Regions from separate parts of the Rugosimonospora acidiphila genome, predicted to be linked through region 2. Evidence: riboswitches for the same ligand, from Rfam matches in the RefSeq annotation. Region 2 holds a riboswitch; each other region holds the start of a gene.

What was found. Region 2 has a riboswitch for cyclic di-AMP ahead of ABEA87_RS39335 (C39 family peptidase). Riboswitches for the same ligand answer to the same signal wherever they lie in the genome.
Region 1: linked by a shared signal. The riboswitch ahead of ABEA87_RS00130 (C40 family peptidase) and the one ahead of ABEA87_RS39335 (C39 family peptidase) in region 2 are both predicted to bind cyclic di-AMP.
Region 3: linked by a shared signal. The riboswitch ahead of ABEA87_RS36155 (LysM peptidoglycan-binding domain-containing protein) and the one ahead of ABEA87_RS39335 (C39 family peptidase) in region 2 are both predicted to bind cyclic di-AMP.

The regions. Positions count from the first base shown of each region.
Region 1 is NZ_BAABJQ010000001.1:24,269-27,536, reverse strand. Features, by position in the region: tRNA gene ABEA87_RS00140 (tRNA-Gly) at 1-59, opposite strand, end outside; gene ABEA87_RS00135 (pyridoxamine 5'-phosphate oxidase family protein) at 73-579, opposite strand; gene ABEA87_RS00130 (C40 family peptidase) at 864-1,892, opposite strand; cyclic di-AMP (ydaO/yuaA leader) riboswitch at 1,921-2,054, opposite strand; gene ABEA87_RS00125 (C40 family peptidase) at 2,288-3,268, opposite strand, start outside.
Region 2 is NZ_BAABJQ010000044.1:54,237-57,504, forward strand. Features, by position in the region: gene ABEA87_RS39330 (C40 family peptidase) at 1-136, opposite strand, end outside; cyclic di-AMP (ydaO/yuaA leader) riboswitch at 144-277, opposite strand; gene ABEA87_RS42870 (YciI family protein) at 412-531, opposite strand; gene ABEA87_RS39335 (C39 family peptidase) at 753-1,604, opposite strand; cyclic di-AMP (ydaO/yuaA leader) riboswitch at 1,951-2,093, opposite strand; partial or broken gene ABEA87_RS39340 (sialidase family protein) at 2,661-3,268, shown strand, end outside.
Region 3 is NZ_BAABJQ010000034.1:24,042-27,309, forward strand. Features, by position in the region: gene ABEA87_RS36145 (low temperature requirement protein A) at 1-477, shown strand, start outside; gene ABEA87_RS36150 (VOC family protein) at 507-881, opposite strand; gene ABEA87_RS36155 (LysM peptidoglycan-binding domain-containing protein) at 1,188-1,910, opposite strand; cyclic di-AMP (ydaO/yuaA leader) riboswitch at 1,910-2,116, opposite strand; gene ABEA87_RS36160 (beta-galactosidase) at 2,363-3,268, opposite strand, start outside.

The sequences.
Region 1 (3,268 bases), on a different contig from region 2:
GAATCGAACCCTCACTGTCAGCTTGGGAAGCTGATGTTCTGCCATTGAACTACACCCGCGAGCGGATCTACTCTACCTGATCGCCGGCCCCGCGTGCAGAGCCGGGTCGCCCATCGTGTGTCCGGACCGCTCGTCCCGCCAGATCTCCGTCCGCCGGGCCGATGGACCGCCGCCCTCCGGCCGCCGGGCCACCATCGCCACGTCCACCGAGAATTCGTAGAGCCGCCAGTCGATCCGGCGCTCCGCCCGGTACGCCTCGGCCAGCCGCTCCACCCTGGCCCGGTCCGTGACCGGCCGGGCGCGGCCCGACAGGTACGCCTCGTCGTCGTTGTCCTCCGGCGGGAACGCGTGCAGCGCGTAGCGCCCGTCACGGTCGAGGTCGCGCCTCTTCGGCGAGTCGATGACGAAGCAGTACAGCCCGTCATCCATGATGACCGGCGCCACGGGGTGTATCCGCGGGCCACCGTCCGGCCGCACCGTCGCCAGGTACCCCAGGCCGGACCCGTACTGGTGGACGAGCTCACGGATCGCCGCCGCGAGGTCGGGCTCGGCTGCCGCGAATTCCGACCAGGTTGCCATCTCCACATTCTATCGAACATATGTTCGGATAGGAACCGAAAGCGCGGCGCCCCGCTCCGGCAGGCTCGGCGGGGGGAAGAGGTACGCCGGGGGAAGGCACTGCGCGGGCGGGGCGCCGCAGGTGAGCGATCAGAGCGTGGGCGACGGGCTATCAGAGCGCGAGCGATGAGGGGATCCGAGGCCGCTCCGGACACTGACCGGGGAGGAGGAGGTCCGGCCAGGCCTCGGGCATTCAGGAGCGGTGATGCCGCGGGCTAGTCAGCCACCCGCGGCGCCGTCGTCCGTCAGGTGGTAGGTCGGCCGTAGCCGTTGACGACAGAAGTGTTGATCTTCTGCATCTGCACCGGTTTGCCGAAGGTCGGCGCGCTGACCACCCAGCCATTGCCCACGTAGATGACGACGTGGTGCACGTCCGAGTAGTAGAAGACCAGGTCGCCCGGCTTGAGGTTGGCCTTGCTGACCGGTGTCGTGGTCTGCTTCTGCTGGTACGCGTTGTGCGGGATGGTCACGCCCACCGAGCGCCAGGACGCCAGGGTCAGCCCGGAGCAGTCGTAGGAGTCGGGGCCGTCGGCGTCCCAGACGTACGACTTGCCGATCTGGTCGCAGGCGAACTGGGCCGCCTTGCTGCCGGCGTCGCCGGTGTACACCTGTGGGCAGGCGACCGGGCGGTACTCGCCGGTGCCGGCGCCGCTGCCGTATGCGGCCAGCCGCATCTGCTGCAACTGGTTGAGCTGGCTCTGCAGTTGCGTGCGCTGCGTGGTCAGCTGCTGCTGCTGCCTGGAGAGCTGCGCGACCATCGCGTCGATGGGCGCTTCCTGCTTCTGGTACTGCTGGCGCAGCTTCACGACGTCGGAGATGCTCTGGGTCTGCGAGCGGGACACCGCGTCGAGCATGCCGAGCTGGTCGACCAGAGTGGTCGGGTCTCCGCTCTCCAAGAGCGCGTTGAGGTTCGAGCTAGGGCCGTACTCGTAGTACTTGGCGGACAACGCGCTGATCCGAGTCATCGCCAGGTCTACCTGCTGTTGCAGCGGCTTGATCTTCTTCTGTAGACCGGCGACCTTGGCCTGGTTGTTGACCAGATTCTGGTGGACACCGTCCCACTGCTCCAGCAGCGGTTCGAGCTGGTTCCACTTCTGGTCGATCTGCGCCTCGAGCTGCCCCGGAGTTTGCGGGGCAGCGGAGGCCGTGGTGGCGCCGACGGCGAGCACGAGGCCGGAGACGGCGGCGACGAGGCCGACGAGACGCGCGGCGCGGACCAGGCGGAAGGTGTGAATCAGACGGGTACGAGGCGGTCGGGCGGCAAACCCTGCCACGGTGGACGACCCTTTCTTCCCTGCGAAGGCATTTGGCCTTCACCGCCTACCGGGTTAGCTGACGGATTCGGGCTGGGAAGCGCCCTACCGCGCGCTGCGCGGATTCACCCCATGGTGCTGGTGGGTCCCCGGTTCGTATTGTCGATTCGGCGGTGCCGTCCGGGGTCTCCCCTCACGGGCGACCGACTTCCGAGCGGCGACTCATAACGGTAGGGACACGACACCGTGCCGCGCAAGCAAACACGAGCATTACTACGCGCCGAATTTACTTTGTCGACGCGCGGTAACGACCATATCCGACGAGTAGAAAACTCGTTAGAACGTTTGCGGAAATCGAAACCGGCGGTGTCCATAGTGGACACCGCCGGTTTCAAACTCCGGAGGAACCGGGAGGATCAGGGTCGGCCGTAGGCGTATGGAGTGCCGATGACCGTCATCTTCGTCTCCATGACGTCCTCGCCCTCCCTCGGCGCGTGCACCACCCAGCCGTTGCCGATGTACAGCGCGACGTGGTGCAGGTCGGAGCCGTAGAACACCAGGTCGCCGATCTGCAGTTGGCTGGAGCTGACCCGCCTCGTGGCCGCGTACTGTTCCGCCGCGTTGTGCGGCAGGGACACGCCGGCGGCCTCCCAGGCGACCATGGTCAGGCCCGAGCAGTCGTAGTAGGTCGGCCCCGCGTCGCCCCAGCCGTACGGGTGACTGATGAGCGAGCAGGCCTTCTTCGCGGCCGTCGCGCCCGAGCCGCTGGTGTAGGTGTACGGGCAGGGGACCGGCTTGAGGTTGCCGCCGGTGGTACCGGCCGAGCCGTACGCCTGGGTACGCAGCTTCTGCAGCTGGCTGATCTGCGCGTTGATCGTGGTCTTCTGGGTGGCCAGGCTCGCGTCCTGCTTCTTCTGCTGGGCGACCAGGCTGTCCAGGGACTTCTTCTGGGCGGTGTACTTGGCGACCTGCTGCTGCACCGCGTCGACGGTCTTCTGCTGGGCCTTGGCCACCTGGTTGAGGCTCATCATCTCGTCGACCAGAGTGGTCGGGTCGCCGCTTTCCAGCAGGGCGTTGAGGTTGGAGCCGGGGCCGTTCATGTACAGCTCAGCGGACATCGCGCCGACCCGGGTCTGTGCCAGCGAGACCTTGGTCTGCAGCGGCGCCAGCTCCTTGTTCAGCGTGCTCTGCTTGCTCAGGTTCTGTTGAAGCTGCTCGTGCACCTTGTCGTACTGCTCGACGAGCGGCTCGAGCTGGTTCCACTTCTGGTCGATCTGCGCTTCGATGTCGGAGATCGATGGGGTGGCGTGTGCCTGCGTGCCGGGTAGCAGTGCCGCGATGAGCGCGAACACCGCGGCTACCACGACAACGGCGACACGCCGCGAGGGCAGGTGGAC
Region 2 (3,268 bases):
CGTTGATCTGCCCCTCGATATCCGAGATCGAGGGTGCCGCCTGGGCGGTCGTGCCGGTTCCCACAACGAGGAACATCATGGCGGCGACGGCGACAAGGACACGGCGTGGCCGGCTGAGCACTCGGGCGTACGCCACGGGCGGCTCCTTCTTCCTCGACCGCCTACCGGGTTAGCTGACGGGTTCGGGCGGAAGAAGCCCTGCCGCGCGGCTGCGCGGGTTCACCCCAGTGCTTAGGTGGGTTCCCGGCTCGTGGTGACGACTCGGCGGTGTCCGGCCTCAGGGCCGGACGGTTAGGTGACCTTGGACGACCGAACGATAGCCACCGGCACCCGGTCATTACAAGCCGGACCGCCCAAGAGGGTAGTAGTCAGACCGTTACCGATTGACGTGCGTGCCGGTGCTCAGCGTCATTAGCCGGCGAATACTCCGTTCCAATCTTTGATGTGCCAACGGCGCACCAGACCGTTGATCACGAACGGCTCGTCCTTGGTGAACTCTTCGGCCGCTTCCCGCGTAGTGAAGATTGCCATAGCACCATCGCGGACCGGGTCGGCAAACGTGCCGTCCCTCAGCGGCGTGCCCCGATTATGAAACTCATCGAGGCGCCGCGGTGCCCGGGAATACTCGATCGGCAGGCGGCGTCGCCCGGCGAATAGCGGGGCGCCCCGTCCGGGAGCCGGCGACGGCTCCCGGACGAGGCGCCCGGGTTTCGCTTGTGACGGGAGGAGAGATCTACCCGTCGGCGGTCAGGTCAGGAGGAGTAGCCGCGGGTACCCATCCAGTTGGCCAGGTCGATGGTGGTCATCCAGTAGGTGTCGGCGCCCTCACCGGCCGGGTCGGCGATGTGCACGTCCCGCCCGTTGTCGCTGTACCCGATGACGGCGATGTAGTGGCCGCCGTCGTACTCGTGGTACCCGCCGGACAGGTCCTGCGCGCTGCCCACGATGTTCGCGACGACGCCGTACCCGTTGCTGATCGCGTGCACGACGTTCGCCTGCAGTTGGTCCATTTCAGCCGACGTCGCGCTGCTGCCGGGGATGAAGGTGGTGTGGTAGAAGCTCGTGCCCTCGAGGCGGTTGAGCTCGGCCGTGGTGTCGGCCGCCGAGTTGGTGCCGGCGGTCGTGGTGCCCATGGCCATGGCGATGGTGTCCTGGCTCGGCGCGGCGATCTTCGTGCTCGCCGCCATCCGGGTCGAGGCGGGGCCGCAGTAGTAGCCGTTGATCTGGTACTCGAAGTCGAACTTGAGGTCCTTGGCGGCGGGTGCCACGGGCTTGGCCGGGGCCTTCACGACCTTCGGCGCGGCCGGAACGGTCGACGCGTGGGTCGGTGACGGGGCGGCGGGCGACGGGGCGGCCGGCGACGACGCGGCCGATGCCGGCGCGGCGATTTCGGCCCCGGCGTTGCCCGAGCTGTTGATGGTGCCGGCGGCGTTGGCCAGCGAGATGGCCTGGGCGGTGCCGGGGGCAGTGGAGCGCTTGCCCAGGCTGAGCGGGAGCGCGATCAGCAGGGCCACGCCCAGCATCGTCGCCCAGACCAGGGCGATGCGGTGCGCGCGACTGGGCACGGCATGCTTGAAGTGCTTACCGAGATTTTGGGGGTTCACAAATTCCTCGCCAGGGGATTTCTATCGCTCTATGGAAGCGGATGGATTTCTGGAAAGGCCGACCGGTAAAGGTGTCACAGCCGGATGGAAAAACCATTCCGGGGATTTGTGCGAGGCAGGCTGGTACCACGTCCGGGTGGTGAATCGCCTGAATCGCGATCGCGTGCGCGAATTCGGTGACGCTACGGGCTGCTTGTGCCCGGCTGACCGTCCGCGCGCCGCCGGCCGGCGGTGGTGACTATCTCTCCGGCGTCACTGGGCCGCTGCGACCGGCGCAACGGGGCGCACTGGGTCGAGCGGGAAAAGCGCATGGTTGGACCACGACAACGTGAGTCGCACGAGCACGTTCTCCTTCCGGTGCCGCTTACCGGGTTAGCTGACGGATTCGGGCGGGAAAGATCGCCCTACCGCGAATAGAGGTATTCGCGGATTCACCCCACGAGCACGGGTCCCCGATTCGTGACCTGCACGATTCAGCGGGTCTGTTCCGGTGTCATCAAGTGACGACGGGGGGCCGGACCAGACGGGTTGACAGTACTGTCGGCCCCCGCCGCTGCCAACCCCCTGACCTCGGCTTCTCCCCGCGACGGGCGCGAATCGGCGCCGCGCGGGAGGGTGGCGGCTGCGAATCCGAATACGATCGGTGACAACGGCTCAACTCGATGTTCGATTACCGGCCGTTCGAAATCGGAAACCCTGTGCGTTCGGGGGACATCGACAACCCGCGTTCGATGATCGACTTTACGTGCCCGTGCGGGCGCGCCGGGTAGGTCCCGGGCTGGGCCGCCGCGATTTATATCACCGCCGGGCCGGGGCTCCGGGGCCGGGAGAGAGTCGAATTCTTGGTGGCTTCCCCCCCGGGCAGGGGGAAGGCCACCAGGATCTGAGCGCTTCTCGCGGCCGAGAGGGCGGGGCGGTAGGCGTGTGTTTTGCAGGCAAATCCGGTCGTGCCGGGCTTTTGGGTCGCACTCTTGCCAGGAATCGATGGTCTGGCTACGGTGCACCAAAGGCAGGACGTCCTACGTAGGATGTCCATTCAGTGCGAGAGGCCCGCATATGCCCATACCGTCCCGCATTACCGCCCTGGCGTCGCGCCGCCGGGGATTCCTGCCGGCCGTGGCCGCCCTGGCCGGCGCGTTGCTCATCGCGACCGCCGCGCCGGCCAGTGCCGCACCGGCCGGTGCCGCGCATCACCAGCCCCCACCCCCACCGCCCGCTCCGAGCCTCACCTCACAGGTCATCTACAGCCCGGCCCAGGATGCGGGATACACCTGTTTCCGGATTCCGTCGATCGTGAAGGCCAACGACGGCACGCTGCTGGCGTTCGCCGAGGGCCGGGTCACCAGCTGCGGCGACTCCGGGGACATCGACGTGGTGCTCAAGCGCTCCACCGATGGTGGCAAGACGTGGGGGCCGCTGCAGCTCATCAACGCCGGCAACGGCGACACGCACGACCAGCCCACCGCGGTGGTGGACAGCCGGACCGGCCGGATCCTGTTGATTACCAACGCGAATCCGGGCGGCACCAGCACCTCGGCCTGCGCGATCCCGTGTGACCGCACCGCGTACCTGCAGTACAGCGACGACGACGGCGCGACGTGGTCGGCGCCCCGCGACATCACCAGTCAGGTCAAGGACCCCAGCTGGAACGAGTGGTTCGTGAC
Region 3 (3,268 bases), on a different contig from region 2:
CTCCGCACCGCCGCCCTCCTCGCGGCGTTCGCCGCCACGGCGCTGTTGTGGCAGATCTACGTGTTCCGGATCGGGCTGCGTTTCGAGACGGTGATCGACCAGAACCCGGGACGGGTCGAGCGTTGGGCGCCGTACACACAGGTGCTCACGGTGGCCGGCGTGGTGGCCCTGGGTACCGGCTTCGAGCTCGTGATCGGGCAGCCCGGCGGGACGACGCCGGCCGCCTGGGCGGTGGTGCTGTTCGCCGGGCCGGCCCTGTTCCTGGTCGGCCGGATCACCTTCGAGTACCAGATGTTCCGCCGGTACTCCCGCTCCCGGGTCGCCTGGGCGGTAGTGCTGATCCCGATGGCGGTCGTCGCGTGCGCGGTGCCGCCGCTACTGGCGACGGTCCTGGTCGCCATCAACCTGCTGGGCGTCGCGGTCACCGACGCCATCCGCGGCCGGCGCGGCTCCGGCAGGCTGTCGGGCGACCCCTGAACACGACTCGTCGAGGGTCGCCCGGGACCTCAGCGGCCGGCGGTGGACTGCAGGACTATGCCGTTGCCGTCGGGATCGTCGAAGGTGACGAAGCGTCCCCACGGCGCCTGCTGGATGCCGCCCTCGATGATCACTCCCCGCGCCACGAGGGTCTGGACGTCGCCGTCCAGGTCGTCGGACTCGATGACCAGACCCTTGGCGCTGCCGGCCGACATCGTGTCGAACCAGGTCACCAGCGTGATCGAGGTCTGCCCACCGCTCGGCCGGACCTGAACCCACCGCTGGCCCGGCATCGTGGCGTCGTCGTTGACAAGGTCGAACCCGAGGGTGTCGACGTAGAAGTCCCTGGCCCGATCCTGATCCGTGACCGGGAGGGAGAGCAGTTGGATGTGGGTGAGACTCATGCCGCCGATAATAGGTAGTCCGACCAGTTACCAGTCAACGACGCGCCCGCGTCCCGCCGTGGGTGTCCCCCGGTCGGATGGTTCTCGGCGACCCGGGCCCGCGACGGCAGCGGCACGAAAGTCCACACTGGACATTCGGGCCGCCGGCTCACGCGGATCGGACGCGCTCCCGCTCGGGCGCCCGCCGAACCACGGCGGACGCCCGAAAACGGTAGGTGCGTCTTACGGTTGGCGCGTCCTACGGTTGGTGCGTCCTACGGTTGTGCGTCTTACGGTTGTGCGTCTTCCGCACTGCCCGGTAGCGCCTCAGAACGCCAGCCGCTCGCCGGGAAGGATGAAGTTCGGGTCGCCACCGATGACGCCCTCATTCTTCTGGTACAGCGTCCGCCAGCCGCCCTCGATCCCGTGCTGCTGCGCGATCTCGGACAGCGTGTCGCCGGACTGGACGGTGTAGTCCCCGCCCGCCGACGAACCGCCCGCCGACGAATCCCGGGAGGTCGAACCGCCCGAGGACGAAGAGCCCGACGACGAGTGGTGCGTCGACGAACCACCCGAAGACGAACCACCCGAAGACGAACCACCCGACGACGAAGAGCCCGAGGACGAACCACCCGAGGACGCGGTGGTCGACGAAGCGGAGCTCGACCCCGAACTCGACGAACCGCCCCGCGCGCCGCAGACCGGCCATGCGCCGATCCCCTGTCCGGCCAACACCTTCTCCGCGATGGCGATCTGCTGCTCACGGCTGGCCAGGTCCGCGCGGGCCGCGTACTGCGTGCCGCCGTACCCGGCCCAGGTGCCCTGCGAGAACTGCAGACCCCCGTAGAAGCCGTTTCCGGTGTTGATGCTCCAGTTCCCACCGGACTCGCACTTCGCGATCGCGTCCCAGTTCACGCTCGGCGAGGCGCTGGCCGCCGTACCGGGGCCGAGCAGGGCGAGGGCACCGGCCGCACCGGAAACCGCCAGCGCGGCGATGACGCCGCCACGACGTCCCCGGGGCCCGCGATCGTTGTGCTTGGAAAATGCCATGGCAAACTCCTCCACGCCTCCGAGGTGAGCTGTCGGGTTCGGGCCGAGGTATGCCCGGCCGCCGTGTCCGTTGACTCCGGCACCAGCCCGCTTCACGGGCTCAATAACTACTAGGAGTAACGAGGCGGCTTCACCCCAAGACGCGCGACGCGCGCCGGAGAACCTGGTTCCCCCGCTCCTGCCGTTGGATTCGGTTGCGTCGGCCGGCGGCAGGATTCGGCGTACCGGGCGACGTGGTCCACGGTTGCGGACCGCCCGAAGCTAGGCCGATGGATCGCCGTGCGACAAACCAAACGACGATTATCGTGAGACTGCTCACCGCGAAACCCGGTCGGTTACGGCCGGGACGCGCGAGCCCGTTATTTGCGACATGAGGGAAGCACGAGGTATGGCCGCGCGACCGGCGCACGGGAGCCCGCCCGGTCCAACCGTGACGCTCACATGCCTGCCGGTTACGACTCGTCGAGTACCCGGTCGACGGCCTCCAGATACCGACGGTCACCATCGCGACTCCGAGCGAGCCAGTACTCGGCCCCCCAGAACAGGTACGCCGACAGCACCGCGCCGGCCCCGCGGCTCCAGCGCACGCACTGGTTGAAGTTGGCTATCACGTGCTCGGGCAGGCAGCTGTACATTCCCTCACCGTGCGGGCGGGGCGGCTCGGTCACTGTCTCCCACGGCTCCGCCTGCCCCTCCGCGACCATCAGCCGTTTGCCGGTAGCGGCGGCCCACTCGAACAGTTTCCGCCGCCTGCGCTGCTGCCACGGGGTGCGGCTGCCGTCCAGATACACCGTCCGCCCGGCGGCACCGATCAGGGCGTGCCGGGGGTAGAAGTCGATGCCCACGATGTCGGCCAACCGCTGCGCCACCGACAGCGAGTCGCCCTGGTCGCGAGTGCGCCATCCCTGGTGCAGCGCGACGGGGAGCGAGGTGGGCAGGAAGCCGTTCATCAGGATCGGACGGCCCGGGTCCGCCGCGCGGACGGCATCGACCTCGCTGGCGACGAAGTCCGCCGACAGCCGCCACGAGTGTTCCATGCCGAGCGGGTCCACGGCCTCGTGCTCGACCTGCCACGCGACGATCGCCGACCGGTCGCGGTAGCGCCGCACGATCCGCGTGATGAACTCGGTCGCCGCGTCCAGCAACGCGCGATGCGGTCCGGGCTCGACGAGCCTGCCCTCCCGCAGCGGCTCGTCCAAGCGGTGGTCGGGTACGAAGAATTCGGGGTATCCGAACGCCTTCACCGCTCCGACGCACAGGATGATGTCCTTGCCAGCGCGCTCGGCCGCGTCCAGATGCCGGTCGAGTTCGTCCGGGTGGAATTCACCCGGTGCCGGCTCGATCCGGTTCCAGTACGC